2 regions of the Streptomyces sp. NBC_01465 genome follow, and region 2 is predicted to be linked to the other one. Evidence: riboswitches for the same ligand, from Rfam matches in the RefSeq annotation. Region 2 holds a riboswitch; the other holds the start of a gene.
The links. Region 2 has a riboswitch for S-adenosylmethionine ahead of OG707_RS08745 (aminotransferase class V-fold PLP-dependent enzyme). Riboswitches for the same ligand answer to the same signal wherever they lie in the genome.
Positions count from the first base shown of each region.

Region 1: another riboswitch for S-adenosylmethionine. It lies ahead of thrC (threonine synthase); the one in region 2 lies ahead of OG707_RS08745 (aminotransferase class V-fold PLP-dependent enzyme).

Region 1 is NZ_CP109467.1:4,612,351-4,617,526, reverse strand. Features, by position in the region: gene groL (chaperonin GroEL) at 1-1,600, opposite strand, end outside; gene OG707_RS21800 (cold-shock protein) at 1,918-2,121, opposite strand; gene OG707_RS21795 (MoaD/ThiS family protein) at 2,512-2,787, opposite strand; gene thrC (threonine synthase) at 2,784-4,073, opposite strand; SAM riboswitch class I at 4,091-4,217, opposite strand; gene OG707_RS21785 (glucosyl-3-phosphoglycerate synthase) at 4,372-5,176, shown strand, end outside.
Region 2 is NZ_CP109467.1:1,900,805-1,905,980, reverse strand. Features, by position in the region: gene qcrA (cytochrome bc1 complex Rieske iron-sulfur subunit) at 1-970, shown strand, start outside; gene qcrB (cytochrome bc1 complex cytochrome b subunit) at 967-2,592, shown strand; gene trpD (anthranilate phosphoribosyltransferase) at 2,717-3,781, shown strand; SAM riboswitch class IV at 3,867-3,984, shown strand; gene OG707_RS08745 (aminotransferase class V-fold PLP-dependent enzyme) at 4,111-5,176, shown strand, end outside.

The sequences.
Region 1 (5,176 bases), 2.7 Mb from region 2:
GCATACCGCCACCGGCCGGCGCGGACGCCTTCTCCGGCTTGTCGGCGATGACTGCCTCGGTGGTGAGGAACAGCGCGGCGATGGAGGCGGCGTTCTGCAGGGCAGAGCGCGTGACCTTCGCCGGGTCGATGATGCCCTCGGCGATCATGTCCACGTACTCGCCGGTCGCGGCGTTGAGGCCGTGACCGATCGGGAGGTTGCGGACCTTCTCGACGATGACGCCACCCTCGAGACCACCGTTGACGGCGATCTGCTTGAGCGGGGCCTCCAGCGCGAGCTTCACGGCGTTGGCGCCGGTCGCCTCGTCGCCCTCGAGCTCGAGCTTCTCGAAGACCGCGGAGGCCTGGAGAAGCGCGACGCCGCCACCGGCGACGATGCCCTCTTCGACGGCCGCCTTGGCGTTGCGGACGGCGTCCTCGATACGGTGCTTGCGCTCCTTGAGCTCAACCTCCGTCGCGGCGCCGGCCTTGATGACGGCCACGCCGCCCGCGAGCTTCGCCAGGCGCTCCTGGAGCTTCTCGCGGTCGTAGTCCGAGTCGCTGTTCTCGATCTCGGCGCGGATCTGGTTGACGCGGCCGGCGACCTGGTCGGACTCGCCCGAACCGTCGACGATCGTCGTCTCGTCCTTGGTGATGACGACCTTGCGGGCGCGGCCGAGCAGGTCCAGGCCCGCGTTCTCGAGCTTGAGGCCGACCTCCTCGGAGATGACCGTGCCGCCCGTGAGGATGGCGATGTCGTTCAGCATGGCCTTGCGGCGGTCGCCGAAGCCCGGGGCCTTGACGGCGACGGACTTGAAGGTGCCGCGGATCTTGTTGACGACCAGCGTCGACAGAGCCTCGCCCTCGACGTCCTCCGCGATGATCAGCAGGGGCTTGCCCGACTGCATGACCTTCTCGAGCAGCGGAAGGAGGTCCTTCACGTTGCCGATCTTGGAGTTGACGATCAGGATGTACGGGTCGTCGAGCGACGACTCCATGCGCTCCATGTCGGTGGCGAAGTACGCCGAGATGTAGCCCTTGTCGAAGCGCATGCCCTCGGTGAGCTCGAGCTCCAGGCCGAAGGTCTGCGACTCCTCGACCGTGATGACGCCTTCCTTGCCGACCTTGTCCATCGCCTCGGCGATGAGCTCGCCGATCTGGGTGTCGGCGGCGGAGATGGAGGCGGTCGAAGCGATCTGCTCCTTGGTCTCCACGTCCTTGGCCTGCTCAAGGAGAGCGGCGGAGACGGCCTCGACGGCCTTCTCGATGCCACGCTTGAGGGCCATCGGGTTGGCGCCGGCGGCAACGTTGCGCAGACCCTCACGCACGAGCGCCTGGGCGAGAACGGTGGCGGTGGTCGTACCGTCGCCGGCGACGTCGTCCGTCTTCTTGGCGACTTCCTTGACCAGCTCGGCGCCGATCTTCTCGTACGGGTCCTCGAGCTCGATCTCCTTGGCGATGGAAACACCATCGTTGGTGATCGTGGGGGCGCCCCACTTCTTCTCGAGGACGACGTTGCGGCCCTTCGGGCCGAGGGTGACCTTGACGGCGTCGGCGAGCTGGTTCATGCCGCGCTCGAGACCGCGCCGGGCCTCCTCGTCGAACGCGATGATCTTGGCCATGTGAAGTGGTCCTCCCGGACAGGGGTGGCGTTCTTCGTGGACCGCGCCGGTGCCCGCGACGGACGGCTGCTGCCCGTGTGGTTCCTTGCCCCACCCGGCCTGCGAGCCTCACTGACTCGGTCCAAGTTCTGTCACTCTCACCTGGAGAGTGCTAACGCCAATGATTAGCACTCGACCCATGCGAGTGCAAGCGGGTCTCCCACATCCACCCTGTCCCCCGTACGTCTCCCGGTACGCACGAAGGGCTCGCATCCCAGGTGGGATGCGAGCCCTTCGTGCGTGAGTGCTGAATGCGTCGCTGGTCGATCGCGCCGAGATCAGACGGCGAGCTTGACCATGTCCGCCTGCGGACCCTTCTGGCCCTGCGAGATCTCGAACTCCACTCGCTGACCTTCTTCAAGGGTGCGGTAACCGTCCATCTGGATCGCGCTGTAGTGGACGAAAACATCCGCACCACCGTCGACCGCGATGAAGCCGTACCCCTTCTCCGCGTTGAACCACTTGACGGTGCCCTGAGCCATGCCTAACTCCCCTATTACTGGCCCTTACACAGGACCCGCACTTCGCGGACCCGGGTCAGACCTTGCGCCGTAACGCGTCGACCGCGGCTGAATGTATCTGCCCAACTGCCGTCTGCAACAGGTCAATCGGACGAGAATTCTGTGCACGGCCGAACGGAAGAATGGGCGGATTCCCACAGATCACGGGGCAAGTCGGGCCAGGCAAAGGGCACTTACGGCGCGAAAGACTCGAACACTTTGCCCTCACCTTGTCGCGTTCTCATATGCACGTGGCACGGGCGACCAAGGGGGCTGCCCCAACTGTACCTCTCTTAACCCTGCAGAATTGCCCCCTCCGCTTCTATCGCGGAGAGGGCAACTGTGGTGACGCTGAGAGGTGTTGGGGCTGGATCAGCCTCCCGCGACCGCCGGGATGATCGAGACGCCGGCGCCGTCGGGGGTCGCCGCGTCCAGGCCGCCCTCGAAGCGGACGTCGTCGTCGTTCACGTACACGTTCACGAAGCGGCGCAGCTTGCCCTGGTCGTCCAGGACGCGGGCCGCGATGCCCGTGTGGTTCTTCTCCAGGTCGGCGATGACCTCGGCGAGGGTCGCGCCCTCCGCCGGGACCTCGGCCTGGCCGCCGGTGTACGTACGGAGAATGGTCGGGATACGGACCTTGACGCTCATACGAGGCCAGCCTCTCGGAAGGAATCCAGGGTGGGGCGGATGGTGGCGGAGAGACCCGTGGAGTCGGCGAGGCCGTCCAGGGTCTTGAGGCCGTCGCCGGTGTTGATGGCGACCGTGGTCTCGGCGGGGTCGATGAGACCGGCCTTCAGGAGCTTGCGCAGGACGGCGAAGGTGGTGCCGCCGGCCGTCTCCGCGAAGACGCCCTCCGTACGCGCGAGGAGCTTGATCGCGTCGACGATCTCGGGGTCGGTGACGTCCTCGACCGCACCGCCCGTGCGGCGCGCGATGTCGATGACGTACGGGCCGTCGGCCGGGTTCCCGATCGCGATCGACTTGGCGATGGTGTCCGGCTTCACCGGGCGGATCACGTCATGACCGGCCTTGTACGCGGCCGAGACCGGGTCGCAGCCCTTCGCCTGGGCACCGAAGATCTTGTACGGCTTGTCCTCGACGAGGCCGAGCTTGATCAGCTCCTGCAGACCCTTGTCGATCTTCGTCAGCTGGGATCCGGAACCGATCGGGATGATCAGGTTGTCCGGGAGCTTCCAGCCGAGCTGCTCGCAGATCTCGTAGGCGAGGGTCTTCGAACCCTCGCCGTAGTACGGGCGCAGGTTGATGTTGGTGAAGCCCCAGCCCTCGCCGGCCGGGTCGCCGATGAGCTCCGAGCAGAAGCGGTTGACGTCGTCGTAGTTGCCCTCGATGCCGACCAGCTCGCCGCCGTAGACCGCGGCGGTGATGATCTTCGCGGGCTCCAGATCGTGCGGGATGAAGACGCAGGACTTGAGGCCTGCGCGTACGGCCGCGGCGCCCACCGCACCGGCCAGGTTGCCGGTGGAGGAGCAGGAGAGGGTCGTGAAGCCGAAGGCGCGGGCGGCCTCGACGGCGATCGCGACGACGCGGTCCTTGAAGGAGTGCGTCGGGTTGCCGGAGTCGTCCTTGACGTACAGGCCGCCGGTGACGCCGAGCTCGGCGGCCAGGCGGTCGGCCTTGATCAGCTTGGTGAAGCCGGGCTCGAGGTTCGGCTTGGTGGCCACGTCGGCGGGGACGGGCAGCAGGGGCGCGTAACGCCAGATGTTGTTGGGGCCCGCCTCGATCTGCTTGCGCAGACCTTCGGGGTCGCCGCTCGGGAGGTCGTACGCCACTTCGAGCGGCCCGAAACACTCGGCGCAGACGAAGCTGGGGCCCAGGGGGAAGCGTGCGGAGCATTCGCGGCAGGAAAGTGCGGCGGCGGGTCCGAGATCGACGGACGGTGCGGCGGTTACGGCTTCAACTGTCTCTACAGCCATGATGGCGAGGCCCTTTCTCCTCATCTTCCTCACGGCGCAGTTCGCCGCAAGACGGAATTGGCACCGTCCCCACCTGACCTCGCGGTCGGCGGGATGGTTGCCGGGACTTCAACGGGCCGTTCCCTCAGTCCCTCTGGATGAGCGCTATGACCACAGGCCCCAGGGCCCGGGTGTTTGTCCGCGCGGTGACCCCGACATGCGACAGTCATCCGCGTTGTTCAAGACTGTAACCGAAGCCCCGGATCGTGGAGAGGGCCCGTCCGAACCGCGAGATGGCCGCTACCAAGGAGAGACACCCGTGCTGGATGAGGTGGAGCGCTGGCTGAGCAGGCGTTCCTGGGCTGCCGCCGATCGCCCGCTGGAGCGCCTGGTGGCCGCCAAACGTGAGAAACACGGCACCTCGGTGAGCGTCGTCCTGCCCGCGCTGAACGAGGAGGAGACGGTCGGGGAGATCGTCTCGGTCATCCGCCGCGAGCTGATGTCCGCCTCCGTGCCCCTCGTCGACGAGCTCGTGGTGATCGACTCCGGCTCCACGGACCGCACCGCCGAGGTCGCGGAGGCGGCCGGTGCGCGGGTGGTGCACCGGGACTCGATCCTGCCCCGGATGCCCGCCCTGCCCGGCAAGGGCGAGGTCCTCTGGCGCTCACTCCTCGTCACCACCGGGGACATCGTCTGTTTCGTCGACGCCGATCTGAAGGACTTCTCGGCCGACTTCGTCTCGGGCATCGTCGGCCCGCTCCTCACCGACCCCGAGGTCCAGCTCGTCAAGGCGATGTACGACCGACCGCTCGGCGATGCAGCAGGTCAGGGCGGTCGCGTCACGGAGCTCGTGGCCCGCCCGCTGCTCAATCTGCACTGGCCGCAGCTGGCCGGTTTCGTCCAGCCGCTCGGCGGCGAGTACGCGGCCCGCCGCACGCTCCTGGAGCAGCTGCCCTTCCCCGTCGGTTACGGAGTGGAGCTGGGGCTGCTCGTCGACGCGCTGCACACGGTGGGTCTGGACGCGCTGGCCCAGGTCGACGTGGGCGTACGGAAACATCGCCACCAGGACGGCCGGGCGCTCGGCCGGATGGCGGCGGCGATCTACCGGACCGCCCAACTCCGGC
Region 2 (5,176 bases):
GTTCGCCGACCCGGGTCTGCCGGCCCACCGGCCGCGCGTCCAGGACATCGACGAGCGGGCAGCCAAGCGCTCCGAGCGCGTGGTCGCTTTCCTGTTCGTGTTGTCCATGCTCGCCACGATCGCGTTCATCGCGTCGTACGTGGCCTTCCCGGTCGACAAGATCGTCTACATCTTCCCGTTCGGGCATGTGAGCGCGCTCAACTTCTCCCTGGGTCTGACCCTGGGCGTGGCGCTCTTCTGCATCGGCGCGGGCGCGGTCCACTGGGCCCGCACCCTGATGTCGGACGTCGAGACGCCGGCCGATCGTCACCCGATCGAGGCCGACGCCGAGACCAAGGCGCAGGTCCTCGCGGACTTCCGCCAGGGCGCCGAGGAGTCCGGCTTCGGCCGGCGCAAGCTCATCCGCAACACGATGTTCGGTGCGATGGCCATGGTGCCGCTCGCCGGTGTGATGCTGCTGCGCGACCTCGGTCCGCTGCCGGAGAAGAAGCTCCGTACGACCCTGTGGGCCAAGGGCAAGGTCCTCATCAACATGAACACCAACGAGCCGCTGCGTCCTGAGGACGTCGCCGTCGGTTCGCTGACGTTCGCCATGCCCGAGGGCCTGGAAGAGAGCGACGAGGACTTCCAGACGCAGATCGCCAAGGCTGCCCTGATGATCGTCCGCATCCAGCCGGACAACATCAAGGACAAGCAGGAACGCGAGTGGGCCCACGAGGGCATCGTCGCGTTCTCCAAGATCTGCACCCACGTCGGCTGCCCGATCAGCCTGTACGAGCAGCAGACGCACCACGTGCTCTGCCCGTGCCACCAGTCCACCTTCGACCTGTCCGACGGCGCACGCGTCATCTTCGGCCCGGCCGGTCACGCCCTTCCGCAGCTGCGGATCGGCGTCAACGGCGAGGGGAACCTCGAAGCGCTCGGCGACTTCGCAGAGCCCGTCGGTCCTGCCTTCTGGGAGCGCGGATGAGCACCGTGACGGATACACAGCGCAAAGCGCCCGCCGGTGAGCGGGTCGCAGACTGGGCTGACGGACGCCTCGGCATCTACGGCCTGGCCAAGTCCAACATGCGCAAGATCTTCCCGGACCACTGGTCCTTCATGCTCGGTGAGATCTGCCTCTACAGCTTCATCATCATCATCCTCACGGGTGTGTACCTGACGCTGTTCTTCCACCCGAGCATGAACGAGGTCGTGTACCACGGCCCGTACCAGCCGCTCCAGGGTGTGCGCATGTCCGAGGCCTTCGCCTCGACCATGAACATCAGCTTCGAGGTCCGCGGCGGTCTGCTCATCCGGCAGATCCACCACTGGGCCGCGCTGATCTTCCTGGCCGGCATGCTCGTGCACATGATGCGCGTCTTCTTCACGGGCGCCTTCCGCAAGCCGCGCGAGGTCAACTGGCTGTTCGGCTTCCTGCTGTTCATGCTCGGCATGTTCACCGGGTTCACCGGCTACTCCCTCCCGGACGACCTGCTGTCCGGTACGGGTGTCCGGTTCATGGAGGGCGTGCTGCTCTCGATCCCGGTGGTCGGTTCGTACCTGGCGATGTTCCTGTACGGCGGGGAGTTCCCCGGCGGTGACTTCGTCGCCCGGTTCTACTCGGTCCACGTACTGCTGCTGCCGGGCATCATGCTCGGCCTGCTGGTGGCGCACCTGATCCTGGTCTTCTACCACAAGCACACGCAGTTCGCGGGCCCCGGCCGTACGAACAAGAACGTCGTCGGCATGCCGCTGCTGCCGGTCTACATGGCCAAGGCCGGAGGCTTCTTCTTCCTGGTCTTCGGTGTCATCGCGGTCATCGCGGCGGTCGCCTCGATCAACCCGATCTGGGCGATGGGCCCCTACCGACCCGACCAGGTGTCCACGGGCGCCCAGCCGGACTGGTACATGGGCTTCTCCGAAGGACTGGTCCGCATCATGCCGGGCTGGGAGATCAACGCCTGGGGCCACACCCTCGTGCTGGGTGTGTTCATCCCGATCGTGATCTTCCCGCTGGTCCTGGTCGCGATCGCGGTCTACCCGTTCCTCGAGTCCTGGGTCACCGGCGACAAGCGCGAGCACCACATCCTGGACCGCCCGCGCAACGTTCCTACGCGTACCGCCTTCGGTGTCGCCTGGATCACGCTCTATCTGATCCTGCTCGTCGGTGGCGGCAACGACCTCTGGGCGACGCACTTCCACCTGTCGATCAACTCGATCACCTGGTTCGTCCGGATCTTCATGTTCGTCGGACCGGTCCTCGCGTTCATCTTCACCAAGCGCTGGTGCCTCGGTCTCCAGCGCCGTGACCGCGAGAAGGTGCTGCACGGACGCGAGTCCGGTGTCATCAAGCGCCTGCCGCACGGTGAGTTCGTGGAGATCCACGAGCCGCTCAAGCCGGCGCAGCTGCACACGCTCACCGCGCACGAGCAGTACAAGCCGCTCGAGATCGGCCCTGCGGTCGACGAGAACGGTGTCGCGCGCAAGGTGTCGCGTCTGCAGAAGCTCAAGGCCAAGCTGAGCAAGGGCTACTACGGCGGCGAGAGCCAGATCGAGAAGCCCACCGTGCAGGAGTACGAGGAGATCACCAGCGGCCACGGCCACCACTGATCCCCTGACCTGAAGGTCGCCACAGCAGGAGCCCCGTCCATCCGATGGACGGGGCTCTTCGCTGTCCCCGGGGGCTGGATAAGGTAGTCGTATCCCTATTCGGCTGTGGACCCAGGAGCGGACCATGAACGTCTGGACACCGGTTGGCGGCGACAGCGTGGCGGCCTACTCCTGGCCGGGCGTACTCGACGCACTGCTGAACGGCACCGACCAGAGTGCGGACGCGACGGCCTGGGCCATGGACCGCATCATGAGCGGCGAGGCGACGGACGCCCAGATCGCCGGATTCGCGGTGGCGCTGCGGGCCAAGGGCGAGACCGTGGAGGAGATCACCGGTCTCGTACGGACCATGTACGCGCACGCCAACCTCATCGAGGTCTCCGGGCCCAGCGTGGACATCGTGGGGACCGGCGGCGACGGCTTCAAGACCGTCAACATCTCCACCATGTCGGCGGTCGTGGTGGCCGGGACCGGGGCGAAGGTCGTCAAGCACGGCAACCGGGCGGCATCGAGCGCCTCGGGCGCCTCGGACGTACTGGAGAAGCTCGGCGTCAATCTGCAGCTGACGCCCAAGCGGGTCGTCGAGGTCGCGGAGGAGGCGGGGATCACCTTCTGCTTCGCCGTGAAGTTCCACCCGGCGCTGCGCCATGTGGCCAGCGCCCGGCGGGAGTTGGGGATCCGCACCACCTTCAATCTGCTGGGGCCGCTGACCAACCCGGCCCAGGTGCGCTCCCAGGCCGTGGGGGTCGCCGATGCCCGTATGGCGCCCATCGTGGCCGGGGTGCTGGCCGAGCGGGGCAACTCCTCGCTGGTCTTCCGCGGGGACGACGGCATGGACGAGCTGACGACGACCGCGACGTCCACGGTATGGGTCGTACGGGACGGATCGGTCCGTGAGGAGTCCTTCGACCCGCGCGACGTGGGCATCGAGCTGGTGCCCGTGGAGGCGCTGCGGGGCGCGGACGCCTCGTACAACGCGGAGGTCGCCCGGCGGCTCTTCGACGGCGAAACGGGTCCCGTACGGGATGCGGTGCTGCTCAACTCGGCGGCGGCGCTGGTCGCACTGGAGCCCGGGGGCGGGACGCTGAACGAGCAGATCGCGGCGGGGATCGCCAAGGCCGCGGAGTCCATCGACTCGGGGTCGGCGCGCAAGGCGCTGGAGCGGTGGATCGCCGCCAGCAACGCCTAAACACGCGGGTGATGTGACGTAGGGCGCAGTCCAGATGACGGACTGCGCCTTGCGTGCATCCCGGCTTGTGGCAAGATTCTCGGCAGGTCATGAGTGACAGCGATTTCGGCCTCAGCCCGCTGTCCGGCAACCCTCCTTCCGTGGCGGGGTGCCCTGAGTGAAGACCGGGCCGCAGACAACAACGTCTGCGGCAAGCGCGGATCCCTCACCAGGGGTCCTGGTTTTCGAGGGAGTTTCTTCCGTGGTTCAGCGAATGCGATAGGGCAGTAGCCCCTCTTCCCGCACACCCTTTTTCGCTCGGTTTCGCCTGCCTTTCCCGGGAGTTCGTCATGTCTGTCTCCAGTGCTGTCGTCGATTCTTCGGTTTGTACCCCTCTGCCCGTACTTGGGCGGGATGTTCTGGTGCCGCTCGTCACCGGCGGAGAAGTCACCTACGCGGCTCTCGACTACGCGGCGAGCGCCCCGGCGCTGCAGCGGGTCTGGGACGACGTGGCGGCGTACGCCCCGTACTACGGCAGCGTGCACCGCGGCGCCGGGTACCTCTCGCAGCTCTCCACCGACCTCTTCGAGAACAGCCGCGCCACCGTCGCGGAGTTCCTCGGCTGCCGCGAGGGCGACCAGGTCGTCTTCACCCGCTCCACCACCGACTCGCTGAACCTCCTCGCAGCGGTCCTCCCCGCCGACTGCCAGGTCTTCGTCTTCGAGACCGAGCACCACGCTTCGCTGCTGCCCTGGCGCGACGCCAAGGTGACCTACCTCAACGCGCCCCGCACCCCGCAGCAGGCCGTCGAGACGCTGGAGCGCGCGCTGGCCGACCGCGACCCGTACGGGCCTGCGCTGGTCTGCGTCACGGGCGCTTCGAACGTCACCGGTGAGCTGTGGCCCGTCAAGGAGCTGGCGGCCGCCGCCCACGCCCACGGTGCGCGGATCGTGCTCGACGCGGCGCAGCTCGCGCCCCATCACCCCGTGGACATCGCGGAGTTGGACGTCGACTGGGTCGCCTTCTCCGGTCACAAGCTGTACGCGCCCTTCGGCTCGGGTGTGCTCGCGGGACGCTCCGACTGGCTGACCGAGGCCGAGCCGTACCTCGCCGGCGGTGGCGCATCCCGCAAGGTCGCCCGGCGCACCGACGGCGGTGTGGACGTCGAGTGGCACACCACGGCCGCCCGCCACGAGGCCGGTTCGCCGAACGTCATCGGGGTGTACTCGATCGCCTCCGCCTGCAAGGCGCTCACCGAGGCCGGCTTCGACTCGCTCGTCGAGCACGAGCAGTCGCTGGTCGCGCAGGTCCGCGCGGGCCTGGCCGAGGTCGACGAGGTCAAGGTGCTCTCGCTCTTCGGCGACGACGCCCCGCGGGTCGGCGTCATCTCCTTCGTGGTCGAGGGCTGGAACAGCT